2 regions of the Lactobacillus iners genome follow, and region 1 is predicted to be linked to the other one. Evidence: predicted binding sites of a transcription regulator. Region 1 holds the regulator's gene; the other holds the start of a gene.
The links. The regulator HrcA, encoded in region 1, represses chaperone genes, less so after heat shock. The targets are predictions, from matches to a motif close to TTAGCACTCNNNNNNNNNGAGTGCTAA.
Positions count from the first base shown of each region.

Region 2: clpP (ATP-dependent Clp endopeptidase proteolytic subunit ClpP) is a predicted target of HrcA. The motif match lies at 14,224-14,250, and genes of this name have one in related genera.

Region 1 covers NZ_CP049230.1:542,043-558,329, forward strand. The annotation lists gene G6Z82_RS02800 (hypothetical protein) at 551-1,294, shown strand; gene hrcA (heat-inducible transcriptional repressor HrcA) at 1,553-2,611, shown strand; gene grpE (nucleotide exchange factor GrpE) at 2,623-3,171, shown strand; gene dnaK (molecular chaperone DnaK) at 3,188-5,035, shown strand; gene dnaJ (molecular chaperone DnaJ) at 5,104-6,237, shown strand; gene lepA (translation elongation factor 4) at 6,427-8,265, shown strand; gene G6Z82_RS02830 (class A sortase) at 8,267-8,953, shown strand; gene recJ (single-stranded-DNA-specific exonuclease RecJ) at 8,950-11,235, shown strand; gene G6Z82_RS02840 (adenine phosphoribosyltransferase) at 11,331-11,858, shown strand; gene G6Z82_RS02845 (thymidylate synthase) at 11,922-12,878, shown strand; gene G6Z82_RS02850 (dihydrofolate reductase) at 12,900-13,400, shown strand; gene G6Z82_RS02855 (hypothetical protein) at 13,431-13,766, shown strand; gene mnmA (tRNA 2-thiouridine(34) synthase MnmA) at 13,777-14,904, shown strand; gene G6Z82_RS02865 (histidine phosphatase family protein) at 14,933-15,589, shown strand; gene G6Z82_RS02870 (tetratricopeptide repeat protein) at 15,589-16,221, shown strand; gene recD2 (SF1B family DNA helicase RecD2) at 16,249-16,287, shown strand, end outside.
Region 2 covers NZ_CP049230.1:1,028,562-1,044,848, reverse strand. The annotation lists gene G6Z82_RS05095 (NAD(P)H-dependent glycerol-3-phosphate dehydrogenase) at 1-243, shown strand, start outside; gene trxB (thioredoxin-disulfide reductase) at 263-1,189, shown strand; gene G6Z82_RS05085 (phospho-sugar mutase) at 1,206-2,933, shown strand; gene uvrB (excinuclease ABC subunit UvrB) at 2,991-4,988, shown strand; gene uvrA (excinuclease ABC subunit UvrA) at 5,016-7,832, shown strand; gene rapZ (RNase adapter RapZ) at 7,884-8,759, shown strand; gene G6Z82_RS05065 (gluconeogenesis factor YvcK family protein) at 8,772-9,806, shown strand; gene whiA (DNA-binding protein WhiA) at 9,806-10,750, shown strand; gene G6Z82_RS05055 (DUF2201 family putative metallopeptidase) at 10,743-12,239, shown strand; gene G6Z82_RS05050 (AAA family ATPase) at 12,255-13,520, shown strand; gene clpP (ATP-dependent Clp endopeptidase proteolytic subunit ClpP) at 13,619-14,203, opposite strand; tRNA gene G6Z82_RS05040 (tRNA-Arg) at 14,418-14,489, opposite strand; gene G6Z82_RS05035 (sugar-binding transcriptional regulator) at 14,717-15,748, shown strand; gene gap (type I glyceraldehyde-3-phosphate dehydrogenase) at 15,805-16,287, shown strand, end outside.

The DNA.
Region 1 (16,287 bases):
TTAGGAGCTTACGTTGAAGTATTAAGCTGGGGAAAATTCAAAAAGTAAAGAGAATTCTTGTTTAATACAGGGCTAGAGTTAGAAAAATTAGAATATGATGGTCTGTATATTCTGAAATGCGTCAACCAGAAAATGAAGAACAACGAAAGCTAGCAGAAGAACGAAGAAGAAAATTAAAAGAAGTTCTTAAAATATTACAAGAGCAAGATAACTAACCGCCAACCTAAAGTAAGGCGATTTTATTTTGCACAAAATTAAGTAGTTAGGGTTAGGGGACATGTGTACATTATATAGAATTAAAATATGGTTTATTCAAACATTCTGCTGTGTACACGAATACATAGTTTCATTAAACATAAATATTAGGTAAAATAATTATATAAAGGAGCTCACTTTTTAGTTTTTTTGCCCAAAAAAGATAGCTAGAAGTATATTTAGTCAAAATATATATTTTTTAAAAAATATATATAACATCTTTATTTTTATATTTTTCTTTTAAAGAATATGTCGTATAATATTAATTAATTATAATAATATGAGGGGTTAAATTATGATTAAAGCAATAAAAGTAACGGAGAAGAGCGTGATTTTAGGATTTCCTGACGGAACAGCCAAAGAAGTTCCTATTTCGGATTTTGATTGCTCTGTTCATGTTGGTGATGAATTTGAAATGTATGAAATGGGCGATAAGAAGATATTTTCTAAAAAAACACCTAAAACTTCTAATTTATCAGATAAAGTTAGTGACTTTACTAACAAAATTTCAAATGATGAAGGGGTGCAAGGATTTATAGATAATATAGTTAAATACGATGTCAATAATTTATTTGACAAGATATTGCTCGCTATATTTTCAGTGTTGGGCTTAAATATTATTTATATTTTATATATGAGTTCACAATACAAAGCAAGTATATATTCTATGTTAAGTTATTTATCAAATCTTAGTAGTGCATTTGCATTTCAAAATTTTGTAGTATTTTGTGCTATTGCTGCACTTGTAATTAAATTTTCGGAGCTAAAAGATGGAAACAAGTGGAAAAAAGCAACATTTGTTTTTCCAGCAGTTACAGTTGTAGTTACAGTACTTATGCACGTAGTTTGTCATAAAATATTCAGCATATTAGGTGGAAAGTATTCTTTTAGTAGTTTAATATCTACTTTTACTAATTATGCAGATGTTGAAAATAGTGGAAAAATGTTGGCAGTATTTTTATTTATTGTTTTGATATTGACCATTGTTTCCATTGTTACTTTGTTTATGAATTTAAGTAAAACTAAAAATAATAAATAATAATAATTTATGTATTAGTTATATATGTAATAAAACTGACCTTCAGCCATTCTTGAGCGGTCAGTTTTTTATATTGTAAAATTTTTGATATTTATGACACACTATTTGGATGTTGACTTAGTTTAACAGCAATTAGTAATCCTTGTTAAATAATTTTTGAAAAAATTGAATACTTTACTTGAAAAAATGCTAAAATCTAGTATTATATTAATTGTTAGCACAATAACATCTTGAGTGCTAATTAAAAGGGGGGATCAGATGTTAACCGAACGCCAAGAATTGATTTTAGAGACTATCATTAATGATTTTACGCAGACGCATGAACCGGTAGGATCAAAAACGGTGATGTTACAATTACCTATCAAGGTTTCTAGTGCAACAATTAGAAATGAAATGGTTGTATTAGAAGATTTTGGATTTTTGGAAAAAACACATTCTTCTAGCGGTAGGGTACCGTCTGCTTCCGGATATAGATATTATTTAGATTATTTGGTAGATCCTATAGAAATTTCAGATTCTGTATATCACCAAATTATTAAGCAATTGGATCAACCTTTTCATCAAGTAAATGAAATTATTGAAGAGGCGACAAAAATTTTATCTGATTTGACTAATTATACAGCATTTGCTGCAGGTCCTGAAAATATTGATATTTATATTACTGGGTTTAGGATTGTTCCATTGTCTGCCAACAGGGTGATGGCCATTTTAGTTACTGATGATGGAAATGTTCAAAATCAGATATATACTTTGCCCCATCATACTTCGGGTGACGAAGTTGAAAAAGCCGTTGCTTTAATTAATAAGCAGTTAATTGGTAAATCTTTAACTGATGTGAATAGTGGCTGTTTAAATCAAATTGCTAAAGAGTTAGTTTCTCGTGGCTCTGCTACAATATTTTTAGATCTTCTTCAAGACGTTATAAAAGATGCAGCTAGTGAGCAAATGTATGTAAATGGTCAAATAAATTTGTTAAATAATTCTGGGATTAATGATCTTAATAAATTACGATCGCTTTATCAGTTGATAGATCAAAAACAATTAATGTCAGATTTTATTGGATTTGATACTAATCAGATTATAAATCATAATTCACATACTAATGTTAGAGTCCATTTAGGTTCTGAGATGCCATCAAAGTTATTAGAAGATTGCAGTTTATTGACTGTCGATTATAGTGTTGGCAAACATGGTACAGGGACGATAGCATTGTTAGGTCCAAGTAATATGCCATATTCGCAGATGATAGGCTTACTTGAATATTTTAGAAACGAGTTAGCTAATAAGTTATTGGAGTATTATGGTGATTTTAAGTGAGGAGGTAAGTTGTGAAAGAACATAAAGATAATTCAGCGGATAGTAAAAAAGAAAAAAATAATACCAAACCAAAAACGTCTTCTAATAAAGAAGATGTAAGCAAATACACTAAAAAGATCCAAGAGCTGGAGTTAAAAAATCAGGAATTGGAAGATAAATATCTACGTAGTGAAGCAGAAATTCAAAATGCACAAAATCGCTATTCCAAGGAGCGTGCACAGTTGATAAAGTATGAGTCACAAAGTATAGCTAAAGATATTCTTCCTGCATTGGATAATCTTGAGCGTGCATTAATGGTCGAAAGTGATAGCGATGTGACTGTTCAGTTAAAAAAGGGAGTTCAAATGACATTAGATGCGTTGATTAAAGCGTTAAGTGATCATGGAATATCAGAAATTAAAGCTGATGGTGAAAAATTTGATCCAAAATTACATCAAGCTGTTCAAACTGTTGATGCAGTGAAAGATCAGGAACCTGATCATGTTGTACAAGTATTGCAAAAAGGATACTTGTACAAAGATAGAACTTTAAGACCTGCTATGGTAGTTGTAACAAAATAAGAGAGGAAGTTAATTTATGTCAAAAGTTATCGGAATAGATTTAGGAACTACTAATTCAGCTGTAGCTGTGTTGGAAGGAAAAGAACCTAAGATTATTACTAATCCTGAAGGTAATCGTACTACACCATCAGTTGTTGCTTTTAAGAATGGTGAAATTCAAGTTGGTGAAGTAGCTAAAAGACAAGCAATAACTAATCCAAATACTATTTCTTCAATTAAACGTCATATGGGTGAAGAAGGATATAAAGTTAAGGTAGATGGTAAGGAATATACTCCACAAGAAATATCAGCAATGATTTTGCAATATATCAAAAAGTTTGCTGAAGATTATCTAGGTGAACCAGTAAAGGATGCTGTAATTACTGTTCCTGCTTACTTTAACGATGCTCAAAGACAAGCTACTAAAGATGCTGGAAAAATTGCTGGATTAAATGTTCAAAGAATTATTAATGAACCAACTGCAAGTTCATTAGCATATGGATTAGATAAAGATGAAAAAGATGAAAAGATCTTAGTATATGATCTTGGTGGTGGTACGTTTGACGTCTCTGTGTTAGAGTTAGGCGACGGCGTTTTCCAAGTTTTGTCTACAAATGGTGATACTAACCTTGGTGGTGATGACTTTGATAATGCCATTATCGATTGGTTAATTGAAAACTTTAAGAAGGAAAATGGTGTTGATTTATCATCCGATAAGATGGCTTTACAACGTTTGAAAGATGCTGCAGAAAAGGCTAAAAAAGATTTATCAGGTATTTCATCTACACATATTTCATTGCCATTTATTTCAGCTGGAGAATCAGGTCCATTGCATTTAGAAGCTGATTTAAGTAGAGCTAAGTTTGACGAATTGACACATGATTTAGTTGCTAGAACTAAGATACCATTTGACAATGCATTGAAGGATGCAGGCTTATCAGTTTCGGATATCGATAAAGTAATTTTAAATGGTGGTTCAACTCGTATTCCAGCAGTTCAAGAAGCTGTTAAGCAATGGGCTGGGAAGGATCCTGATCATTCTATTAATCCTGATGAAGCTGTTGCTTTGGGTGCTGCCGTTCAGGGTGGTGTAATAACTGGTGATGTTAAAGATATTGTGTTGCTTGATGTTACGCCTTTGTCTCTTGGTATAGAAACTATGGGTGGTGTATTTACTAAGTTAATTGATAAAAACACTACTATTCCAACTTCAAAGAGTCAAATCTTCTCCACAGCTGCAGATAATCAACCTGCCGTTGATGTTCATGTTCTACAAGGTGAACGTCCTATGGCAGCAGATAATAAGACTTTAGGAAGATTCCAATTAACTGATATTCCTGCTGCACCACGTGGTGTTCCACAAATTCAAGTAACGTTTGATATTGATAAGAATGGTATCGTTAATGTGTCTGCTAAAGATATGGGTACTGGTAAAGAGCAAAAGATAACTATTAAGAGTTCTACTGGATTATCTGATGAAGAAATTAAACGCATGCAAAAAGAAGCAGAAGAACATGCAGAAGAAGATAAAAAGAAAAAGGAAGAAGCAGATTTACGTAATGAAGTAGATCAAGTTATCTTTAGTACTAATAAGACATTGGAAGAAGTAAAAGGTAAACTTAGTGACAATGATATTAAACCGGTTGAAGATGCATTAGAAGCTTTGAAGAAAGCTCAAAAAGATAATGACCTTGTAGCAATGAAGGAAAAGAAAGATGCTTTGTCAAAGGTTGCACAAGATTTAGCAGTTAAGTTGTATCAAAAACAAAATACCCAAGGTCAATCTGGTACTAAAGAAAATGGTAATGGTAATGATAAAGGTACGGATGGTAATGGTAATTCAACGGTAGATGGTGACTTCCACAAGGTTGATCCTGATAAATAGTTGTCGATTATAAAGAAAAGAACTGCCATGTTGTAGTTCTTTTCTTTTGATAGTTAAGGAGTAATTAAATGTCACAACGTGATTATTATGATATTTTAGGGGTTGATAAAACTGCTAGTGATGCTGAAATTAATAAAGCGTATCGAAAATTAGCTAAAAAATATCATCCTGATATAAACCATGAACAGGGTGCGGAAGAAAAATATAAAGAAGTTAACGAAGCATATGAAGTTTTGCATGATAAGCAAAAAAGAGCTCAATATGATCAATTTGGACATGCTGGTGTTAATGGACAAAGTGGTTTCGGCGGTGGCACTCAGTATAGTGATTTTAGTGGCTTTGATGGTTTTGGCGATATCTTTGGTGATCTCTTTGGTGGTGGTACAGGTAGACGACATGTAGATCCTACTGCACCGCAACGTGGTCAAGATTTGGATTATACGCTTACAATTGACTTTATGGATGCTATTAGAGGCAAGAAAACAAATATTACATATACTAGAAGTGAAATATGTTCATCTTGTCATGGTAATGGAGCAGAAAAAGGTACACATCCAATTACTTGTTCAAAATGTAAAGGAATGGGTGTTATAAATATTACTCGTCAAACTCCATTTGGCATTATTAGACAGCAAGCTAGTTGTGATCAATGTGGAGGAAAAGGATTAATTATTAAACATCCATGTAATACTTGCCATGGCAAGGGATGCATAGATAAAGAACAAACTTTGCAGGTTGATATTCCAGCTGGTATTGATAATGGGCAACAAATTAGGCTAAGTGAACAAGGTGAAGCTGGTAAAAATGGTGGCACGTATGGTGATTTATATATTGTGTTTAAAGTAAAACCAAGTGCTGAATTTACACGTAGAGGCACAACAATTTATTCTGAAGCCAAGATTTCCTTTGCACAAGCTACTTTGGGTGATTATATTCAAGTTGATACCGTTCATGGTAAGGTTTCATTAAAAATACCTGCAGGTACACAACCAAATACAAGATTTAAATTGCGTGGTGAAGGTGTTCCTCGCTTGAATGGTAAGGGTAATGGTGATCAGGAAGTTCTGATTAATATTGTGATACCAAAAGAAATTAATGATAAGCAAAAAGAAGCCCTTGTTGATTTTGTTAAAGCTGGTGGTGGAAGTATTACACCTCAGGAAAAAAATTTCTTTGAAAGATTGAAAGATAAGTTATCATAAAGTTTTTTAAGATAGTAACTGAGATACAGTATTAAATTTTAAGGTTTGATTTTGATATTAAATAATCAGAATCAGACCTTTTGTAGTTAAAGGTGAAGTTTGTTATCTAAGACTATTATTTATTTTAATTAATGTTTTTATTTGTTATAATAATTTCCTAGTGATAGAAAGAATTAAACGGGTGAATACATGGATCTTGATAAATTGAAAGAATATCAAAAGCATATTAGAAATTTTTCCATTGTGGCACATATTGATCATGGAAAATCGACCATTGCTGATAGAATTTTAGAACTAACAGATACTGTTAGTGAACGCCAAATGAAAAATCAATTGTTAGATGATATGCCATTAGAGCGACAACGTGGTATTACCATTAAGCTAAATTCTGTTGAAGTTAAATATTGTGCTAAGGATGGAGAAACTTATTTTTTTCATTTAATTGATACGCCAGGACATGTAGATTTTTCATATGAAGTTTCGCGATCACTTGTAGCATGTGAAGGTGCATTATTAATTGTTGATGCATCCCAAGGTGTACAGGCTCAAACTTTAGCTAATACATATTTAGCAATGGATAGTGATTTGGAAATCTTGCCAGTTATAAATAAAATCGATTTGCCTTCAGCTGATCCAGATATGTGTAAGGATGAAATAGAAGAAATGTTGGGATTGGATGCCACTGAAGCTGTTGAAGTTTCAGGCAAAACTGGTATAGGAATCCCTGATTTGTTGGAAAGAATTGTTCAAGATATACCAGCTCCTTCAGGTGATTTAAAGGCACCGTTAAAAGCACTTATCTTTGATTCAAAATATGATGATTATCGTGGAGTTGTATTATCTGTAAGAATAGAAGATGGAATTGTAAAGCCAGGTGATAAGATTAGGATTATGAATACTGGCAAGGATTTTGAAGTTACTGAAGTCGGTGTTTCTAGTCCATATCCTGTAAAAAAGGAAATGTTGGTTGCTGGTGATGTAGGCTATATTACTGCCAATATTAAGTCAGTACGTGAAACGCGAGTAGGTGATACTATTACTAGTAGTTGCAATCCTACGGCTACACCATTACCAGGTTATAGACAAATTCCACCTATGGTATATTCAGGTATGTATCCAGTTGATAATCAAAAATATGATGATTTAAAGGAAGCATTGCAAAAATTGCAATTGAATGATGCTGCATTAGAATTTGAGCCTGAAACTTCACAAGCACTAGGATTTGGTTTTAGATGTGGTTTTTTGGGATTATTGCATATGGATGTTGTTCAAGAGAGATTAGAGCAGGAATTCGGGATGCAATTGATTATGACGGCACCTAGTGTAGATTATCATGCGATTATGAATGATGGATCTGTAAAGTTGATAGATAATCCTTCAGATTTACCTGATGCGGGTGAATATCAAGATGTTCAAGAACCATTTGTGAAGGCGGAAATTATGGTTCCAAATGATTTTGTGGGTGCGGTTATGGAATTATGTCAAAAAAAACATGGCGAGTTTCAGACTATGGATTATCTAGATAAGTTTAGGGTTAATGTTATTTATAAAATGCCATTAGCTGATATAATTTATGATTTCTTTGATGATTTGAAATCTTTCACAAAAGGTTATGCGTCCTTAGATTATGAAATTATAGGCTATCGATCGACAAATTTAGTAAAAATAGATATGTTATTAAATCATGAACCAGTAGATGCATTGAGTTTTATTGCACATAATGATGAAGCACAAACCAGAGCACGACAAATGACGAGTATGTTAAAGAAACTTATTCCTCGTCAAAATTTTGAAGTTGATGTTCAAGGTGCTATTGGTGCTAAGATTATTTCTAGAGCAACTATTAAACCTTATCGTAAAGATGTTACATGGAAGATTCATACTGGAGATCCAGATCGAAGAGCCAAGTTGTTAGAAAAACAACGCAAGGGTAAAAAAAGAATGAAAGCTATTGGACGAGTAGAAGTTCCCCAAGATGCATTTATGGCTGTATTGAAAATGGATGATGACGATATAAAAGGAAAATAAGATGGCAGATAAAAAAACACGTAGAAATATAAATTTACGTTATATTTTAGCATTTATTTGTTTTATTGTAGGTCTAGCTTTAATTTTTAGTCCACAAATAACATCATTTATTGCCAAACAGTCCCAAAATGAAGTATTGCATAATCTTAATAAGGATAAGATTAGAGAGAATGAGAAATCTAAAGGTCAATTTGATTTTTCCAAGGTTAAAAGTATTGATTTTGCCCAGGTTACTAAATCTCGGATCAAAAATAATGCTAAAGCAGTGGGTGCTATTGCAATTCCAAGTGTCCATATGTATTTACCAATTCTAAAAGGATTAAGTAATGATTCATTATCTACAGGTGGTGGCACTATGCGTCCAGATCAAAAAATGGGTCATGGTAATTATCCATTAGCTGGTCATTACATGACTGCTAATGGTAGCCTCTTTTCACCATTAGAATCAGTAAAAAAGGGCAAATTAATATATTTAACAGATTTAAAAAAAGTTTATATTTATAAAATATATATGAAGAAAAAAGTTCCACCTACTGCTGTATGGTTAGTGGATGATACTAGAAAAAATATAGTTACATTAATAACGTGTGCTGATTGGGGAGCTAATCGATGGGCTATCAGAGGGTCTTTAATAAAAACAGTTAAAGCTACTGATGAAAAATTGAGGATATTTAAGTTACGACAATGATATGGAAGAAAAAACAAGCAGAATCTTTAGATAAAGATTTAATTGCAAAGTATAAATTAAGTCCTATACAAGCTAAATTATTTGCGATTAGAGGCATCAATACTGATCAACAATTAGATTTTTGGTTAAATGCCGATGAAAGTAAATTAGCTGATCCATTTTTAATGCATGATATGGAAAAGACAGTCGATAGAATTAATCAGGCTATCGATAAGGGTGAAAAAATTACAGTATATGGCGATTATGATGCTGATGGTATTACTGCGACAAGTATTATGGTCGAAACTTTGAGTATCTTAGGAGCTGATGTTGATTTTTTTATTCCAAATAGGTTTGATGATGGATATGGACCTAGTTTGGAACGTTATCAGGAATTGGTAAGTAATGGTACTAAGTTGATAATTACAGTAGATAATGGCGTAACAGGAATTGAAGAAGTGAATTATGCCAAAAAATGTGGGGTAGATACTATTGTGACTGATCACCATATTTTTCAAGATGAAATTCCTGATGCATATGCAATAGTTCATTGTAATTATCCTAATCAAGATTACCCATTTGATGATTATTGTGGTGCTGGTGTAGCATATACTATTTGTCGTGCACTAATGACTGATAATATGTCTGAGTTATTGGATTTAGCTATGATAGGTACCATAGGTGATATGGTTAAAGTATCTGGTGAAGGTCATATAATAGTTAAGCAAGGGCTTGAAATTTTAAATAATACTCAAAGGCCAGGATTACGTGCATTGATCAAAAATGCAGGATTAGAGTTGGGATCTATTGATGCTAGTGATGTTGGATTTGCTATTTGTCCTAGAATTAATGCTGTAGGTAGGTTAGCAGATGCAAATTTAGCGGTAAATCTTTTGCTGTGTGATGACGAAGAAGAAGCTGAAAAATTGGCATCAATAGTTGAAAAATTGAATGATAAACGTAAACAATTAACTCAGGAAATATTTGAGATATGTGAAAAGCAAATTCAGCAATATGGATGGCAATCTAAAAAGACATTAGTTTTATACGATCATAATTTTCACGAAGGAGTATTGGGCTTAGTAACTAATAAAATAGCGGAAAAATATCATAAACCGACTATTATTCTAACTGAAGCCGATAATGGTGAATTAAAAGGATCAGGTCGGTCTGTTGTAGGATTCAATCTATTCAATGCACTTATAAAACTTAAAGGTACAGTTTTAACAAAATTTGGTGGTCATGAGTTTGCATGTGGTCTTTCATTAAAAAAAGATTCTTTAGTAAAATTGCGTGATTGTTTTGAGAGTTCTTTTCAGCCTGTTGCTACTAGTGAACTCGTAAAAATGTATGATGATGAGTTAAATCTTAACGATTTGACATTGGATACTTACCGTCAAATGGTTAAAGTAGGTCCTTTTGGAACGGATAATCCAGAACCTGTTTTTTCTATAACTAATCCACATATATCTAAGTTAATTAAAATAGGCCAGAATAAAAATCATATTAAAATGTGTGTGAGCAACTTTTCCAATGAGCTTGATTTAATAGGATTTGATAGGAGCTACTTAGATACAAATATATTGCCATATGTTCATATGATTATGGTAACTTTAGGCATAAATAAGTGGAATAATAAAGCTAAATTACAGGGAATTATCAGCGATTTTATTTTTGCTGCTCCGCCATCGTTGACGAGTGTTAGAATTGTCGATTTACGTAATGAAAATTATATTATGGGCTTTGCAGATAGATATCTGCTTTTTGACAAAAATAGTATAGAAATAGCTAATAATATTGATAATATATCATCTGATAAAATTATTTTGGCAACTGATTATATGCAAAATAATGAGAGTGTTGTTTTTTTAGATACTCCTACAAGTAAAGAACAATTCGATAGGGTGCTTAACAATGATTTTAACAAAATATATTTACGTTTTTTGATTGATCCATATCCAATATCAAAATTACCAGATAGAGAATTATTTGAAAGTATATTCAACTATATTGTTAATCATCCAAATTTATCATTGTCTGATTATAAGCTAGTTGCTACATACTTAGGTATAAATTATGATTGTATCAAATTTGTTTTGCGTGTATTTTGGGAATTGAATTGGATTGATTATGATGTTAAAAATGAGCTAATTAAGGCTATAACTAGTCCTAAAGTTACTAAAATTACTGATTCTAAGTATTTCCAGGCGATTAGTCAACGATTGACATTTACAGATATGTTAAAAAACATGTCTTCAGATAGTTTGTTAAAATATATTAAGGATCATAATAGTAATTTATAATATGAATTTGTTAAAACAAAAAGTAGAATGTTATAATACTTTTACATATAGTGTGAGTAAATGTTATTGCATATAGGAAGTTGGTTTGTGATTTTATGGCAATTGATTTTAAAAAATATATAGCTAGTATTAAGGATTTTCCCAATGAAGGAATAATTTTTAGAGATATAACACCTATTTTACAAAATGGTACGGCTTATCGAGCTGCAACACATGAATTGGCAGAATTTGCTAAGAGCAAGGGTGCAGAAGTTATTGTAGGTCCTGAAGCTAGAGGTTTTATTGTAGGATGTCCTGTAGCAAATGAATTAGGTATTGGCTTTGTTCCAGCACGTAAACCACATAAATTACCTCGTGCAGTTAAAAAAGCTTCATATGACTTAGAGTATGGTTCTAATTCTTTGGAAATGCATATAGATGCAATTAAACCGGGTCAAAAAGTTGTGATTTGTGATGATTTGATGGCAACTGCGGGAACATTGCATGCAACTGTCAAATTAGTAAAAGAACTTGGTGGTGAAGTAGTAGGTGCAGCATTTTATGTTGAACTTGTTGATTTAAAAGGCGTAGAAAAATTTAGTGATATTGATATATATTCTTTAGTTAAATATCACGGCGAATAAATATTATTTCTAAGAATCTAAGTTTAATAAATGCTTAGATTTTTTTTTAGGAGGATTATTGAATTGACTAAGCTTGAACAGCCATATTTAGATTTATTACAAAAAATAATGTTGGAAGGGCATGATAAGTCTGATCGCACAGGTGTTGGCACACGCAGCATCTTTGGTGCACAAATGCATTTTGATCTGTCCGAGGGATTTCCTATAATTACCACAAAACATGTTCCTTTTGGTTTAATAAAAAGTGAATTGTTATGGTTTTTAAGGGGCGATACTAATATAAAATTTTTGTTGGAACACAAAAATCATATTTGGGATGAGTGGGCTTTTAAGAATTGGGTAAGTTCTACTGAATATAATGGCCCCGACATGACAAATTTTGGCTTGCGACAACAAACCGATGAATTGTTTAATATAAAATATCAAGAACAAATGAATATATTTACCGAGAAAATATTAAGTGATGCAACATTTTCCAAAAAATATGGTGATTTGGGTAATGTTTATGGTGCTCAATGGAGGCGTTGGCAAACTAGTAGGGGTGATACTATTGATCAGTTAGGTAATGTTATTGAACAAATTAAGACTAATCCAGATTCACGTCGCTTAATAGTTAGTGCATGGAATCCTGAAGATATTCCTAATGTTGCATTGCCACCATGCCATGTTTTATTTCAATTTTATGTTAATGATAATAAATTGAGTTTGCAGTTGTATCAGAGATCTGGTGACATGTTTTTAGGTGTTCCATTTAATATTGCAAGTTATTCTTTATTATTGAATTTGGTTGCTAGAGAAACTGGACTGGAATTAGGTGAATTTGTGCATACTTTGGGTGATGCACATATTTATAAGAATCATTTTGATCAGGTTAACAAGCAATTATCACGGAATGCATATGATTCTCCTACATTATGGCTTAATCCATTGAAACACAGAGTTTTAGATTTTGAAATGAAAGATATAAAGTTAATAGATTATAATCATCATGGGACTATTAAAGCACCAGTTGCAGTTTAATTGTGAGAGGTAAGTATATTAGTGATTGTTTTTATTTGGGCAGAGGATTTAGCTGGCAATATTGGTAATAAGGGAAAATTACCATGGCATTTGCCAGCTGATCTAAAACATTTTAAAAGATTGACGGAAAATCATACTATAGTGATGGGTCGAAAAACTTTTGATAGTTTTCCGGGCTTACTTAAGAATCGACACCATGTGATTTTAACAACAGACGCAGAATTTACTAATTATTATAAAGATAATGATCAAATAACTATTTTTAATAGTTTAACTGATTTGCGTAAATGGCTTTTAAATGAGCAAAAAACTATATATATAATTGGTGGCTTTTCTTTATTTGATGCTTTAAAAGACATACCAGATCGATTAGAACAAACGATTATTCAAAATAGGTTTAAAGCTGATACTAAAATGGCAATTATTGATTATAATAGGTATAAGTTAATAAATAGAGAAGATTTTTGTAAAGATACTAAAAATAAATATAACTATAGTTTTTTAACATATGTTAGGTTGTAAGTTAGTATTTTTGATAAGTAAGGAGATACTATGTCTAATACAGTGAAAATTAATGGTAGCAATAAAGAATATACATTAAGTTCAAATATCAAGATATATGCATTAATTGATGCAGGATTTAAAAAAACAGTGAATGGTAATTATACCTATGAGCACCCTTTATATAAAGATTCTCCATATAATGCTACTGCTAAATTGAAAATGACTATTAATAAAGAGTTAAATCATTTAACTATGGTAGTAACAGATATAAATGGGTTAACTAAAGTAAATATTTTTAAAAACAAGCAGTTGGTATCTATGGTCGAATTACTACAATTTGTTTTGAAAGATTTGGAAGAAAAAGAAATTATAGTAGAAAATTAAGGGGAACATAATGACAGATAACAGTCATATTAGAGTCGTTGTTGGTATGAGTGGTGGAGTTGATTCATCAGTATCTGCACTTTTATTAAAAGAACAAGGGTATGATGTAGTAGGTGTCTTCATGAAAAATTGGGACGATACTGATGATTCTGGTGTTTGTACTGCTACAGAGGATTTTGAAGATGTTAAACGAGTTGCGGATAAGATAGGGATACCATATTATTCTATTAATTTTGAAAAGGAATATTGGAATAAGGTATTTGAATATTTTTTAAGTGAATATAAAAGAGGACGTACCCCTAATCCAGATATTATGTGCAATAAGGAGATAAAATTTAAATCTTTTTTAGATTTTGCAATGAAATTAGATGCCGATTATATTGCCATGGGTCACTATGCGAAAACTGTTACTGATAAAAATGGTGTAGTCCATATGATGAGACCAAAAGATGGTAATAAAGATCAAACATATTTTTTAAGTCAGGTAACTCAGGAGCAATTGAAAAAGGCAATTTTCCCTTTAGCTGATTTAAGTAAACCGCAAGTTAGAATGATAGCAGAACAAGCTGGCTTAGCTACAGCCAAAAAGAAAGATTCTACAGGTATTTGTTTTATTGGCGAAAGAAATTTCAAAAACTTCCTCAGTGAATTTTTACCAGCTATGGGCGGTAATATTGTAACTTCAGACGGTCGTATTGTTGGTAAACATAGTGGTCTTATGTATTATACTATTGGGCAACGTTCTGGCTTAGGATTAGGCGGGAATCAAAGTTCATGTGCACCATGGTTTGTTGTGGGCAAGAATTTACAAAAAAACGAATTGATTGTAGAACAAGGATATGATAGTGACTTATTATATGCATCTAGTTTAGATGCCAGTGAAGTCTCATTTTTTACTGGTTTGCCTTCTAATGATACTACGATTCATTGCACTGCAAAATTCAGATATAGACAACCAGATGTTGCAGTTACAATGAATTATAATAAGGCTAATAATACTGTTCATGTTGAATTTGATGAATTGGCAAGAGCAGTGACTCCTGGTCAAGCAATAGTCTTTTATGATGGCGAAGAATGTTTAGGTGGTGCTATCATTGATAAGGCATATAGAGGTAATCATCAATTGCAATTAATATAAGGTTATTTTTAGTTATCGAGGAATAGGTATGCAATTATATTTTGTCAGACATGGTAAAACAGAATGGAATTTAGAGGGTAGGTATCAGGGATGCCATGGTAATTCTCCTTTGTTACCCGAAAGTTATGAAGATATTAAACGGTTATCTCTTTTTTTAAAGGATACGAAATTTGTAGCTTTTTATGCTAGTCCTTTGGAGCGTGCATTGCAAACCGCATTAAAGATTAAAGAAAATATGAATATAGATGTTCCTGTGATTGCAGATAATCGATTGCGTGAATTTGATTTGGGAGAATTGGAGGGAATGAAATTTTCCGAAGCTGAGAGATTATATCCTGATCAAATTAAGGCATTTAGATATGAACCTGACTTGTATGATCCTCGTAAATTTCATGGTGAGAGTTTTAGTCATATGATTAAGCGAGGAAAACTGTTGATTGACGAAATAACTTCTAAGTATAGTGGCAATAATGATAAGGTTCTTTTAGTAAGTCATGGTGCTGCTTTATGTGCATTGATTAGAAGTTTGGAAGGTTATCGATTAGCTGATTTGCGTAAGCGTGGAGGTTTAATTAATACTAGTTTAACTATTTTAGAAACTAAAGATAGTATTAATTTTAATGAATTAAGATGGAATGAGACATCTTATTTAGGAAGAAAAATTACTAGTAGAGATTCAATATAATGAATAAGAAAATAAGAAAAGTATTACCATCAAATAAGCAAGAAGCGTACATTCATTCGTTGATTTGTAAAATAGATGCAGCTCCGAGTGATGTAAATAATTATTTAGAATTATCTACATATTTGATAGAAAATAATTCTCCAGAACAGGCTTTGGAATTGTTGCAAAAGGCTAAAGCATGTACTAATGATGATACCTCGTCGCTGGACTACAATATTGCCATTTGCTTTTATATGCTAGGGGATTATCAAGCTGCTGGTAAAATTTTAGATAGCATGCCTAATAATGATGCGACTCTTTATCAAAAAGCCCTAGTTGCAATAAAAAGTGGTCAGTATGCTAAAGCTTTGGCGTATGCTATTACTATTAAAAAACCTAGTATGCGTACATATGAATTAATAGGAGATTGCTGGTTAAGTCAGGGTAAGTTAGTCGAAGCAAGATTAGAGTATAAAAAGATAGAGGCCTCGATACGATCGGCTAAGATTAATTTTTTATTGGGTGTTACCTACTTTCCTGAAGATAGAGCTGAAGCAGAAAAATATTTTGAACGTTCGAAAAAGCAGGATGAAAAATATTTTTATTCAGCTAAGAAACAATATAATTCGATTGTTAATATGATTAAAAAATAAGATTTAATATATTTCTTAGGAGTTAATATGGCAGAATTACAGTTAATAGGAATGGTAGAGGGAATT
Region 2 (16,287 bases), 490 kb from region 1:
AGAAATTGGCGTTGTGGTAAGCAATTAGGTGAAGGTAAACCATTACAAGAAATTTTAGATAATATGGGACAAGTTGTTGAAGGTGCGACTACTGTAAAAGCCGTTCATGAATTATGTGAAGCTAATGATGTTGATATGCCAATTAGCGAGGCTATTTATCGTGTTCTTTATGAAAATTCAGATGTTGATCTAGAAATCAAAAAAATGATGGGACGTAGTCCAAAACCTGAAATCAGATTGTAAAATTTTAGGAGTATGAAAATTGATAAAAAAATATGATGTTATCATAATTGGAGCTGGACCTGGTGGCTTGACAGCCGCATTATATGCTTCCCGAGCTAATTTGTCAGTAGCTATAGTTGATAAAGGATTGTATGGCGGTCAAATGAATAATACAGGTGCCATTGATAATTATCCTGGCTTTGCTGATATTACTGGACCGCAATTAAGTGAAAAAATGTATCAAAGTGCAATGAAATTTGGTGCGGAGTATTTCTATGCTGATGTGCAACAAATAATCGTTGAGCAACAGATGAAAAAGGTTATTACAGAAAAAGATGAGTTTCATGCTCCAGCAGTTTTAATTGCTACAGGTGCTGTACATAAACATCTCAACATTCCTGGTGAAGACACATATCAAGGAAGAGGTGTGTCATATTGTGCTGTATGTGATGCTGCTTTTTTCCGAAATGAAGAAATTGCTGTTATTGGTGGCGGAGATTCTGCTATTGAAGAGGGGCTATATTTAGCTCAAACTGCTAAAAAAGTTACAATTATACATCGTCGTAATGAACTGCGTGCTCAACCAGTTCTACAAAAGATGGCATTTGCTAATGATAAGATTGATTTTATCTGGAATGCAAATACGGAAGAAATTTTGGGTGATGGTAGTAGAGTTACGGCAGTGAAGTACTATGATAAAAATGCTGAAGAACAGAAGATTTTAAATGTTTCAGGCGTATTTATTTATGTTGGTGTACAAGCTAATAGTATGGCTTTTAGTAATTTAGGGATTTGTGATGAACACGGTTGGATAATTACTGATGATCATATGCAAACTAAAGTAGAAGGTATATTTGCTTTAGGTGATGTACGTCAAAAGGATTTAAGGCAAATTGCTACAGCAGTTGGTGAAGGCAGTATTGCAGGACAAGCTGCTTATCATTATTTACAAACTTTAAAAAATTAAATCGGAGGATAAACATATGGGGGCAAAGGACAGACTAGCTCAATGGTTAGGAAATGAACGCTTAAATTCAGATATGCGTTCAGAACTAATGGAATTAAAAAAAAATTCAGCTTGGGTTGAAGATGCCTTTGGTCAAGATATTAATTTTGGTACGGCAGGGATGCGTGGATTGCTAGAGCCTGGTACTAATCGCATTAACCTTTATACTGTAGGTCGTGTGACGGAAGGCTTAGCTAAACTAATAGAGGAGAATGGTTCTACTGCTATCAAACGTGGGGTTGTTATAGCATATGATTCACGTTATTATTCACGTGAATTTGCAACACATGCTGCACAGATTTTAGGTAATCATGGTATTACAGTCTATTTATTTGACAATTTGCGTCCTACACCGGAATTGTCTTTTGCAGTACGCTATCTTAAGACTTTTGCAGGTATTAATATTACAGCATCACATAATGCTAAACAATATAATGGTTATAAAGTTTATGGCGAAGATGGTGCACAGATGTCACCTGATAATGCAGATCGATTATTTGCTTTTGCTCAAAAAGTTACCGATATTTTTTCTGTTACTTGTGCATCTGTTAGCACATTAAGACAAAAAAATATCTTACATATGATAGGTGAAGATGTTGATCAAGCATACCTTAAAGAACTTGCAACCGTAAATCTTAATTCTTGTTTAATTAATAAAAATGCTGATCAAATCAAAATCATATATACACCAATTCATGGTGCTGGTAAGGTTTTGTACGATCGGGCATTTAGACAAGCTGGATTTAAAAATATAATCCCTGTAGTTTCACAATCAATCATTGATCCTGAGTTCCCTACAACAATTAAGCCAAATCCTGAATTTAAGCAATGCTTTGATGAAGGTATTAAGTTAGCTAATGATCTGAAAGCAGATTTGATTATAGCTACAGATCCTGATGCTGATAGAATGGGAGCTTGTGTCCGTACTTCAGATGGAAGTTTTCAAGTCTTAACTGGTAATCAAATTGCAACTTTATTTATTAATTATTTGCTAGTTAATCTTAAAGCAGCTGGTAAATTATCATCTGATTACGAATTAATTACGTCAATTGTTTCTAGTGCCTTACCTTTTAAGATTGCTCAGGATTATGGTATTAAAACTAAGCATGTTTTAACTGGATTTAAGTTCATTGGTGAAGAAATAGATCGAATGAGTACACAGAATGACGGTCATTTCTTGATGGGATTTGAAGAAAGTTATGGTTACTTATTTAAACCCTTTACTCGTGATAAAGATGCGATGCAAGGTGCTTTGATGTTGGCTGAAGTTGCTTGTTATTATGCTTCACATAACAAAACTATTTTTGATGGATTACAAGAAATTTGGAACAAATATGGCTTTGCTTATGAAGTAACTAGTGCACTAGAAATGCCAGGTCTTGGTGGTCAAGAAAAAATGAAGTTGTTGATGGATAAATTGCGAAAAGATCCGATTAAAGAAATAATGGGACAACATGTTACACAGACACAAGATTTCTTATTACAGACAGAGTCTATTAATGGTCAAATGAGTAAATTGGAAGGCTTTACTCAGTCTAATGTTTTGAAATATTTCTTAGAAGATAATACTTGGCTGGCCTTAAGACCATCAGGTACTGAACCCGTAGTAAAAGTTTATGTCGGAGTTAACAAGGATAATTTTTCTAATGCTAAACAGGCAGCAGAAGATTATACAGCAGCTATTGAACATATTTTATTCAAATAATAGAATATATACTTTAAAGTTGGACTTAGGTCCGACTTTTTTTACAGAGGTATTTTAATGATTCGGAAACAAAAAAATAAAAGATTTGAATTAGTATCTAAATTTCAACCAGCGGGAGATCAGAAACAAGCTATTGATCAATTATGTGATAATTTCAAAAAAGGAGTTAAGGAACAAATATTGCATGGAGCCACTGGTACTGGTAAGACTTTTACTATGGCTAATCTTATTGCTAAATTAAATAAACCAACATTAGTTATTTCACATAATAAGACTTTAGTTGGTCAATTATATGGTGAATTTAAACAATTTTTTCCTAATAATGCTGTTGAATATTTTGTTTCTTATTATGATTATTATCAACCAGAAGCGTATGTTCCCAGTTCAGATACATATATTGAAAAAGATTCCGCAATTAATGATGAAATTGATCAATTAAGGCATGCTACGACTTCTGCATTAATGCAAAGAAAAGATGTGATTGTTGTTGCTTCAGTTTCGTGTATTTTTGGGTTAGGTGATCCTAGAGAATATGCTAAAAGTGTCATTTCTTTGTCGGTAGGTGAAGAGTATGAACGAGATCTGCTATTACGAGATTTAGTGAATATTCAGTATGATCGAAATGATTTAGATTTACAACGTGGACATTTTAGAGTACATGGAGATATTGTAGAAATTTTTCCAGCTGGCAATTCAAATAAAGTGTATCGTGTTGAATACTTTGGAGATGAGATTGATCAGATCGTGGAAGCAAATTCTCTGACTGGTGAAATATTAGGAAAATGTGAGCAGATCTCTCTATTTCCAGCTACGCATTTTATGACAGATAGTGAACAAATGAAGCGAGCTATTAATGACATCAAAAAAGAATTATCATTGCAGGTTAAAGCTTTTGACGATAAAGGAAAGTTGTTAGAAGCACAAAGAATAAAGCAACGCACTAATTATGATATTGAAATGATGCAAGAAGTTGGTTATACCAATGGCATTGAAAATTATTCTCGCCATATGGATAATCGCAAAGCAGGTGAACCACCTTATACTTTATTAGATTTCTTTCCAGATGATTTTTTAATTTTAATTGATGAATCACATGCTACAATGCCTGAATTACAAGCTATGTATAATGGTGATCGTAGGCGAAAACAGACTTTAATTGATTATGGCTTTCGCTTGCCTTCCGCTTTGGATAATCGCCCATTAAAATTATTAGAGTTTGAAAAACATGTGCATCAAATTGTTTATGTTTCTGCTACTCCAGGTGATTATGAATTATCCCGTACTGATAAAGTAGTAGAACAAATCATTAGGCCAACTGGATTATTAGATCCTATAGTTGAAGTTCGACCTATTAATGGTCAAATTGATGATTTGATTGCTGAAATCAACATCCGGATCAGACGAAAAGAACGGGTTTTTGTGACTACATTGACCAAAAAAATGTCGGAAGATTTAACTGATTATTTAAAAGAATTGGGTATCAAAGTCCAATATTTGCATTCAGAAATTAAAACTTTGGAACGGATGAAAATAATTCGTGACTTACGTTTAGGCAAGTTTGATGTTTTAGTGGGCATTAATTTGCTAAGAGAAGGCATAGATGTACCGGAAGTATCATTAGTTGCGATTTTAGATGCTGATAAGGAAGGCTTTTTACGTTCTACTAGACCTCTTATTCAGATGATGGGTAGAGCTGCTCGCAATGAAAATGGTAAAGTGATTATGTATGCCGATCATATAACAGATTCGATGCAAGCTGCTATTGATGTAACAGAGCGTCGTCGTCATATTCAAATGCTCTTTAATCAGAAACACCATATTATTCCTAAAACAATTGTTAAGCCAATACGTGATATTATTTCATATACAAAGGATGTCAATCAAAAAGATAAGCATATAAATGATTTTTCTGATTTGAATTTTGATGAATTAAGTGCAAAACAAAAAGAACAAATGATTATTAATTTGACTGAACAGATGAAAATAGCTGCTCAAAAGTTGGATTTTGAGACTGCGGCAACATTAAGGGATGCGATTATTGATTTGAAAAAGTGATCGATTTAAGAAAGAGAAGACTAGTTGATGAAAAATGATGTAATTGTTATGCATGGGGTACGTGAGCATAATTTAAAGAATATTGATTTAACTATCCCTAAAAACAAACTCGTAGTAGTTACAGGATTATCAGGTTCTGGTAAGAGTTCTCTAGCATTTGATACTCTATATACAGAAGGACGTAGACGTTATGTTGAATCTTTATCAAGTTATGCACGTCAATTTTTAGGTCAAATGGATAAAGCAGACGTTGATAGTATAGAAGGATTAACGCCAGCTATTTCGATTGATCAAAAGACTAGGTCTCATAATCCTCGTTCTACTGTAGGTACAGTTACTGAGATCAATGATTATTTGCGTTTGCTGTGGGCTCGTGTTGGTAAACCAATTTGCCCACATGATGGCACCTTGATAGAGAGTCAAAGCGTTGATCAGATTATTAAACAGATTGTGGCTTTAGCTCCTAAAACTAGGATTCAGATTTTAGCTCCAATTATTCGACAGAAAAAAGGTGAGCATAAAGAGGTTTTCAAACGGATTCAAAGATTGGGATATGTTCGCATTATAGTTGATGGTGTCTTACACGACATTAATGATGAGCTACTTTTGGATAAAAACAAACAGCATTCAATATCTGTAGTTGTGGATCGTTTAATAATTAAAGAACAAATCAAGTCCAGATTGACAGATTCTGTGGAAACCGCTCTGCGTCTTACAGATGGCTATTTGAATGTAGATATTGTAGGCGACAAGTTGATGAAGTTTTCAGAATATTATGCCTGCCCATCTTGTGGATTTACAGTTGGTGAGCTTGAACCTAGATTATTTTCATTTAATGCACCATTTGGTGCTTGCAGTGAATGTGACGGATTAGGGATGAAACTAGCTGTCGATCCAGATTTGGTAATACCTGATCCAGAAAAGTCCTTAAATCAGGGAGCAATTGTTCCTTGGTGTAATTCTAAATATTATACAGATATGTTATTACAGGTAGCGGCGACTTTTAAAATTCCTATGGATCGACCATTTAAAAAATTAACTGAGCGACAAAAAAGAATTATTTTATATGGTGATGATAAAGTAATTAAATTTCATTTGGCGGGAGATTTTGGCGTTAATGATGTTGAACAAGCCTTTGAAGGTGTATTGAATAATGTTGATAGACGTTATCATCATCCTATTTCTAAATTTATGCAGGATGTAATGTCTAAATATATGACTGAATTAAAATGTACTAAATGTCAAGGACGACGTCTGAATGAGATTGCTTTATCAGTTAAAATTAATGGCTATGATTTGGCTACAGTTTCTGATTTGGCAATTACGGATGAATTAGCTTTTTTTGAAAGTATAGCGTTATCTGAGCATGATATGATGATTGCTAAGCCGATTCTTAAAGAAGTAAAAGCTCGACTTACATTTTTAATTGATGTTGGTTTAGGATATTTAACTCTTTCTCGTTCTGCTGGCACTTTATCAGGTGGTGAATCACAGCGAATAAGATTAGCTACACAAATAGGTTCTAACTTATCTGGAGTTATGTATATATTGGATGAACCTTCAATTGGTTTACATCAACGTGATAATGCCCGTTTGATTAAGACTATGAAAAAAATGCGTGATTTAGGTAATTCTTTAATCGTGGTTGAACATGATTCTGAAACCATGCAACAAGCTGATTATTTAATTGATATTGGACCTGGTGCAGGTATATATGGTGGAAAAGTAGTTGCAGCAGGTACACCTCAAGAAGTCATGGCTAATCCTGATTCATTAACTGGTCAATATTTATCTGGCAAGAAAAAAATCGCTATACCTGATCATAGGAGAATCCTAAATCATGGTGTTATTAAATTAATTGATGTGAGTGAAAATAACTTAAAACATATTGATGTGCAAATTCCTTTAGGTGGCTTAGTTTTGGTTACTGGTGTATCAGGTTCTGGTAAATCGACGCTAGTTAATTTGGTATTAAAGCGGGCTATCTTACAAAAATTAGGGTTGATGACTAAAAAACCAGGTAAGTATAAAAAAATGTTGGGTTGGGATCAAATTGAAAAAGTAATTGATGTTGATCAAAGTCCCATCGGTCGTACACCTCGTAGTAACCCAGCTACTTATACTGGTGTTTTTGATGATATTAGAGCTTTATTTGCCCAAACAAATGCAGCTAAAATGCGTGGATACACGAAAGCACGTTTTTCATTCAATATCAAAGGCGGTCGTTGTGAGGCTTGTCATGGTGACGGAATTATTAAGATAGAAATGAACTTTTTGCCTGATGTGTATGTCCCATGTGAAATTTGCCATGGAACCCGTTACAATTCTGAAACTTTGGAAGTTAAATATCATGAAAAAAATATAGCCGATGTGTTAAAGATGACCATATCTGAAGCTAATGAATTTTTTGCGAATATTCCTAAAATCCAAAGAAAGTTACAAACTATTATGGATGTAGGTTTAGGCTATATTCAATTAGGTCAACCTGCGACTACGCTTTCAGGAGGGGAAGCTCAAAGAATGAAGTTAGCTTCAGAATTACAAAAGACCTCTACTGGTAAAAATCTTTATATATTAGATGAGCCAACGACCGGATTACATGTAGATGATATTAAGCATTTAGTTCTTGTATTACAAAGATTAGTTGATGAAGGCAATAGCGTATTAATCATTGAACATAATTTAGATGTGATTAAATGTGCAGATTGGATTATTGATCTAGGACCTGAAGGCGGAGCAGCTGGTGGTGAAATTGTTGCTCAAGGAACACCTGAAGATGTTGCAAAGGTTGAAAAAAGTTATACGGGACAATATCTTAAACCAATATTGAATCAAAATTTATGATAAATGTTCTATGATATAATTTATATCATCAGGAGGAAGGAATGTTAGGGTATGAATGTGCGAAAGAAACAATTATTAATTGTTACAGGAATGAGCGGTGCAGGTAAAACTGTCACTGTTAAATCTTTAGAAGATTTGGGCTATTTCGTAGTAGATAACTTACCGCCAGAATTATTGAGTAGCTTTTGGGAGTTAATTAATTCTTCAAATGATTTTGATAAAGTAGCGGTAGTAATCGATTTGCGTGTTAAGAGTTTTTACAAAGATTTAGTGGTTGAAATTAATTCGTTAGAAGATAATAGTAAAGCACATGCAACCATTCTATTTTTGGATGCATCTGATGATGTTTTAGTTTCTAGATATAAGGAAACTCGTAGATTGCCACCTTTAGCTCAATCTGGTCGCTTATTAGATGGCATAAAAAAAGAACGTGAGGCTTTAGAGAGTATCAAAAATCTGTCTAATTATATTATTGATACCTCTAAATTAACAGCTAAGGACTTGAAAGAACAATTAGTCAAAAAATTTAGTGATGATCAAACACACGTTTTTTCGATTGAAGTGATGAGCTTTGGCTTTAAATATGGTATTCCCATCGATGCTGATATTGTTATTGATGTAAGATTTCTTCCTAATCCATTCTATATCCCGCAATTAAAACCTTTTACTGGTCTTGATCGGAAGGTTTTTGATTATGTAATGGAGAAAGAACAAACACAGATTTTTTATCATAAATTCTTAGATATGTTATTTACTGCTATTCCAGGATATATTGAAGAGGGAAAGGAAAAATTAACGATTGCTGTAGGCTGTACAGGTGGTCAACACCGTAGCGTTTCAATCGCTATTCAACTAGCTAAGGATTTATCCAAAAAGTATCCAGTTGATATATCACATCGTGAAATTAGTCGTTATATTAGAAAATAGTTAGGTATAAAAATGTCTTTTGGCGAAAATAAAATAGTTAAGGTTATTAAAGCTCGACGTCCTAAAATTGTTGTGATTGGTGGCGGAACGGGATTACCTGTAATTTTAAGTGCGTTAAAGCAACAAAATGCTGAAATCACCGCTATTGTTACTGTAGCGGATGATGGTGGCTCTTCTGGCGTAATTAGAGATTATATCAATGTTGTTCCACCAGGTGATATTAGAAATGTTTTAGTTGCTTTATCTGATATATCTCAGGAAGAAAAGGAAATTTTTCAATATCGTTTCAGTAGTGATGATTCTTTTTTTGCTGGTCATGCAATTGGTAATTTGATTATTGCAGCATTAAGTGAGATGCAAGGAAATATATTTGATGCAGTGCAATCACTATCTAGAATGATGCATGTTGACGGTAGAATTTTTCCTGCTTCCAACGAACCCTTAACTTTAAATGCTGAATTTATGGACGGAACGACTGAAAAGGGTGAAACTGAAATCACTTCACAGCACAAAAAGATTAAACGTGTCTGGGTTACGGGAGCTAAAAATAATGCTCGACCTGAGGCAGTTTTACCAGTGTTAGCAGCCATTATGCAAGCTGATGCGGTTGTTTTAGGGCCGGGAAGTTTGTTTACATCAATTTTGCCAAATTTGATGATTGATGATTTAGGTGAGGCTATTAGACAAACCAAGGCTGAGGTAATTTATATCTGCAACATTATGACGCAACGAGGCGAAACTGATAATATGACCTCGGCTGAGCATGTAGCTATTATTAATCGTCACTTAGGTGGTAATTATATAGATACTGCTTTAGTTAATAGTGCTGCAATTGATATGACAAAGTTCAATCCCGCAGATTATGATGAATATTTACGACCAGTTGAAAATGACTTCAAAGGCTTAAGAAAGCAGAATTGTCGAGTAATTACAGCTGATTTTATTAATCAACATAGTGGATTAGTTTTTCATGATGGTAAAAAAATTGCCACGGAAATATTAAATTTAGCCCTAGAAGCTTATGCAAGAAGAAAACAGGAGAAATGATGGGATCTTATGCTAGTGAAGTAAAGAAAGAATTAACGGGGTTGTCTGTGCATCCAGAGCATGCAAAGGCAGAATTGTCTGCTTTTTTGCGAATGAATGGTGTCTTAAATTTAAATCAACATCATTTAAGTTTAAATATTGTAACTGAAAACCCGGCTATTGCTAGAAGAATTTTCTCATTAATTAAAATAGCTTATGGGATTGAACCAGCATTGATAGTTTCTAAAAAAATGAAATTGAAGAAAAATTATCAATATTTAGTAAGATTGCAAAATAATGTTAAATTTGTGTTGCACGATTTAGATATTATTGATGAATCATTTGGTGTTTTAACAGGTATTCCTTCCAAAATTCAAAAATCTGAACAACTAGCTATGTCATATTTGCGTGGTGCATTTTTAGCAGCTGGTAGCATTAATAATCCGGAAACAAGTCGCTATCATCTGGAAATTTATTCACTATATCAACTTCATAATGATGATTTAATGAATTTGATGAATAAATATTTTTACCTTAATGCCAAGCAAACTAAACGCCGCAGTGGTTATATTGTATATTTAAAAGAAGCTGAAAAGATAGGAGATTTTTTGCATATTATAGGTGCAGTTAATGCAATGTTAGCTTTTGAAGATTTACGTATTATGCGTGATATGCGAAATTCTGTTAATCGTTTGGTTAATTGTGATACTGCTAATATGAAAAAAACAGCTTCTGCTGCAGCTAAGCAGGTTGAAGAAATTAAATTGATTGATAAGAAGATTGGCTTAGATAAACTACCAGAGAAATTGGCTATTTTAGCGAAGTTTAGATTGCAAAATCCAGAACTAACCTTAAAAGAGGTAGCAGATAAAGTTCCTGATGGTCCGATATCCAAATCAGGTATTAATCATCGATTTCAAAAAATCAAAAAAATAGCACAAAATTTAGGGGAAAAACATGAATGATGAATTTCATAACGTATTATCTGCCGACATACAACTGAATAAAGAGGACTATTTAAAATATGATTTGGAAAAAATCAACGATCGGGCATTAGCTGTTCGTGATATTTTAAAATCTGGCGGTATTTCAAAAAATAATCAGAAGATGCAACAGAATCTAATTTTAGCCTATTGTGTTCTAGCAAAATTGGGAATTACGTCGTATTCTATTAGAAAATTGTCGGCAGAAGAAATGAGCGTTTTTCAAATGGCTACTTATAAAGCTGTCACTGCTGCTAGTGCTTTAACCGGATATATTTCACTATTGCATCCGATGGTTTCCGTTAATTATGCAACTCTAGCTACCGATGCTAATTTACGACTAGGAATCGGTTGGTGGTTTTTTGATCCGATCTTAGACAATGTTGAGCGTGGGACCTTATTATTACATGAGGTTATGCATACGGTTTTAGGTCATTATGAGTTGAAAAATTTAGATATGCAACTAGTTAATACAGCTGGGGATGCAATTATTAATCAGGAAATTGAATTTGGTGATCATGAAGTTATGCACTTACCGCAAAATGAAGATAAATCTGATTTTATAGTTTTTCCTCGAACAATTATTACTCAAAAGTATCCCAAAGGTATGCCAAATAACCAATCTTTTGAAACTTATTATCATGCATTAGAAGAAGAAAGAAAAAAAACGCCAGTTCCAGATCAAAGTAGTGATATTTGTAATTCTATGTCTAGTCAAGAAGAATCTGAATTTGATAAACAAAATGTTGAAAAAGCTGGCGAGATAGAAAAAGAATTAGCACGAAACGAAGCATTGCATAAGGCACTTGATCAGGAAAATAAAACGGTTGGTCGTAATGGTTCTGCTTTTAATTCATTTATTTTAAAAGCTTTGCGACCAGCCAAAATTTCTTGGCAAAAATGTTTAAAGAATATTATAGCTAAACATTGCAATACTGTGATCGAAGGTAATATGGATTATTCATATCGCCGTCCATCTAGAAGAAATTTTAGTAATATTTTTATTAGACCCGGCACTATATCTTATTTACCGAAGATTTTAATTGGTTGTGATTCTTCAGGATCAATGGATGAGGTTGATTATCGTCGATTGATGTCGGAAATCAAAGAAATATGTAAGACTGTTCAACATGAAAAAATTAGTTTTGTTACTATTGATACTAAAATAACGACTAAACAAGTTGTCCATAAAGTACAAGATATAGTATTAGGAGCTGGCGGAGGTACATGTATGGAAAAATTTTATGAGTATATTCATCAGCTAAAAGCCAGTGAAAAACCAGATTTATCAATTTTATGTACAGATGGATACCTTGGTGGCGTTAAAGAATGGACATTATTGTTAAATAGTATTGACAAAAATATTATTAATATAATTTTGATTACTGATAGGCAAGGTTATGATTCATTTATCAACTTATATGGTTGTAATACGCCTGTTAAAAATACTACTATTATATCAATATATTAATCGGAGGAATATGAGATGCTTAACAAGAAATTTTATCCTTATATTGCCCAAGGTGCTAATGCTAAGCAAATGTTTAATATTATGCAAGCTTGTATCAGAGCTGGTGTACCTTTTGGTCTTGTTGGAAATCCAGGTGTAGGTAAAACTGCTACCATAGAGGCAATGGCCAAAACGTTAGGTCGTGACTTAATAAACTTGTCTTTGTCTACGATGCTACCTGAAGACATCGCAGGATTACCATTTCCTACCAAAATCAATATTGGAAGTGATAAAAATGAACAGATGGTAGATGCTGCTTGTTATGCAATGCCAGTGTGGCAGCAGAGATTATTGCATAATTCGAATGCTATTTTATTTTTAGATGAGTTTTCTACAGCTATTCCGACTACTCAACATGCTTTTTTGCAATTAGTTCAAAATAGACGACTTCCAGGATCAGATTTACCATTTTCTAAAAATGTAGCGATTATTATTGCAATGAATCCAGCAGACCAAGCAGGGGGCTCATCGTTAGATCTGCCAATTGCTAATCGTTTTGCGTGGTTTACTTTTAATCCAGATTTTAATGATTGGGCTACTGGATTTAAACAAAGATGGCAGTCTGAAGAGTTAATGTCAGTTCCAAGTTTTTGCACTGATGAAAAAATCTTAATGGCACGCAATAAAAAAATTCGTTCTACGATTATCGACTATTTAGATTCTGAAAAAGGTGCACACCAGGTAACGATTGTACCGTCCGGTATGGAAAATCCCATAAGCAGTGTCGTTAGAAGAGATGATCCAGCTGAAATGGAAGTTTTTCGCTTAGCCTTTCCGTCAGCACGTTCGTGGGATAATTTAGCTGAGATTATGACTTATATTGATGAAAAAGATTTTGGAACCATTCAAGTAGTGATTAATGGAACAATAGGTTCTAATCAAGGTATAGCTTTTTATAAATATTATGTTGATAATTTGAAGAGATTAAATATTGATGCGATTTTAAAGGATCCAGAAAGTGTTGATTGGAAACATATTAGTATTGATGAATCGGCTGGTATTTTTCGGGCATTGATAGAAGAGGCAGCTAATGGTAGGTTAGATCAGGTATTAGAAGTATTCATTAGTATTAAAATTGTTGGAGCTGAGAATTTATTATCTGGTAATCGTCTGCAAGATATTTATAAGGCTGAATATTTGAATAAATTACCACTAGCTACTAGAAAAAAAGTCAAGCAGCGATATCTTGAATATTTTGGTGATTTTTTAACTAAAATTGCTAATAATAATAGCGGTAACTAGCAAAATCTTCATGATTGACATTTCATTTAGATGTGTCAGATATTTATATCGAAAAAAGCATATTTCGTTTAATGCGAAATATGCTTTTTATCTTGCTTTTAATTATTCTTATTAACTAAAATTTCGTCAATCAAGCCATAGTCTTTGGCTTCTTGAGCTGTTAAGTACTTATCACGTTCAGTATCAGCTTGAATCTTTTCAAGTGGTTGACCAGTAGTTTCGTGCAAAATACTATTGATCTTTTCACGACTCTTAAGAATTTCATTAGCGGCAATTTGAATATCGGTTTGTTGACCTTGGGCACCACCTAAAGGCTGGTGAATCAAAACAGTAGAGTTTGGTAAAGCAAAACGTTTACCTTTAGTGCCTGCTGTCAATAAGATTGAAGCCATGGATGCAGCCATACCAATAGCAATAGTTGATACATCTGATTTAATGAAATTCATTGTATCCATAATAGCTAGACCTGATGTAATTACGCCACCAGGTGAATTTATATATAATGAAATATCTTTAGTATTGTCTTGAGCGTCCAAAAATAGCAATTGGGCAATGATTGAATTGGCCATCGTGTCATTTATTTCACCACTCAACATAATAACTCTGTCTTTTAATAGTCTTGAATAAATATCGTAAGCACGTTCGCCACGTGCGGTTTGTTCAATAACTGTAGGTACGAGCATAATCTACCTCCTTTATAAAATTAGCAGTCATATATATACGCTGCTAATTAAAACACAATTATGCCTGTAGGTCAAATTTTTGTCTCTATTTTACCTTAAATTATCAGATAAAATAAGTCATACAATATTTTTTTACTTACAAACTAATAGATTAAGAGAGTTAATTAATTTTAAGATAAAAAAAGCACTAGCTTCGTCACTAATGCAATTAATATGCACTCCCCGGGAGTCGAACCCGGATTTTAAGAACCGGAATCTTAAGTGATATCCATTACACTAAGAGTGCCTCAACAAACCTATTCTAACAAACAATTTTTAAAGTATAAATAAAAAAATAAAAAATATGTAGTTTACTTGAATAAAAAAATACTAATTGGTATACTATAGGTGTCGAAAAGAGAAATGTCGGGGTATTATTGTGAATAATTGATGTTTCTCTAATATTTTTAATGTTATTGGGTCGCTAAACGTCACTGAATGGGACAAACTGTGACCCACACAAAGGGAGCAAGCATGGACTCGGATTTAACCTTGTTACAAAGCTTAGTTCCTGATGTTTTTAAAATAATTCGACAGCGTTTTCTTGTCTTAGAACAGATATCGTTGTTAGCCCCAGTGGGACGAAGAGTTGTTGCAAAAAAATTGGGATTGAGTGAGAGAAATATTCGAACAGAAACTGATTATTTGAAACAACTACACTTAATTGAGATTAACAGTTCTGGTATGGTTCTGACAGAAAAAGGCGAGATAACTTTAAAAGAGTTGGCACCGCTGATTGATAGGATATTTAATGCTAGTAAGACTGAATTACAGCTTGCTAGCAAGCTGGGAATTGATCGGGTGATTATTGTTCCTGGTAATGCAGATTTGCAAGATCGCGTTTGGGCTTTGATGGGTGAACAACTTAGTGCAGCTTTAGACTTGCTTTTACCTTTAGGTAAGGATATTATAACAGTGTCTGGTGGTAAAACAGTTGCTAATGTTACTAAACATCTAAGCAAGCGGTTAAGTAGATATCGTGATATTTTATTTGTACCAGGAAGGGGAGCTTTGGGCGATGATGTGGAACTACAAAGTAACACAATTGCTCAGGCTGTAGCTTCAAAAGTTGGTGGTCGATTTTCAGGTTTGTATTTACCAGAAAATCTTCCTAGTGAAGCTATCAATGCTTTGATGCAAGACCCCATGATTTCTAATACTTTCACTAGTATTTACAATAGTGATGCGGTGATTCATGGTATAGGATTAGCGGATAATATGGCACGTAAGCGTGGTTTTGATGCGTTTACCCGTTCCAAATTAATGGATAAAGGTGCCGTGGCCGAATGTTTCGGGTATTTCTTCGACCATAATGGTCATTTAGTTGATCGTGTGCCACGAGTTGGTTTTCAACTTGAAGTTTTAGATAAAATACCCCATGTTTTTGCTTTAGCAGCTGGTGAATTGAAAGCTCCAGCAATTATTGCATACATGCATCATGCTCCCAAGCAAACGTGGTTAATAACCGATGAGGGAGCCTCAAATAAGGTTTTAAGGGAGAATTGAGTTCTCGTTTAAAATAAATTGTTACTACATAGTTTCCTAAGGAGGAATAACCAATTATGACAGTTAAAATTGGTATTAACGGTTTCGGCCGTATTGGTCGTTTAGCATTTCGTCGTATTATGGAATTAGGCGAAAAGTCAAAGGATATTGAAGTTGTTGCAATCAACGACTTAACTACTCCAGCACTTTTAGCTCACTTACTTAAGTATGACTCAACTCATGGTACTTTTAACCACGAAGTTTCAGCAACTGAAGACAGCATTGTTGTTGATGGTAAGAAATACCGTGTTTATGCAGAACCACAAGCACAAAACATTCCATGGGTTAAAAACGATGGTGTTGACTTTGTTCTTGAATGTACTGGTTTCTACACAAGCAAGGCTAAATCAGAAGCTCACCTTAAGGCTGGTGCAAAGAGAGTTTTAATTTCTGCACCTGCAGGTAGCGATCTTAAGACTGTTGTTTACGGTGTAAACGAAGGTACTTTAACTGCTGATGACAAGATTGTTTCAGCAGGTTCATGTACTACTAACTCATTA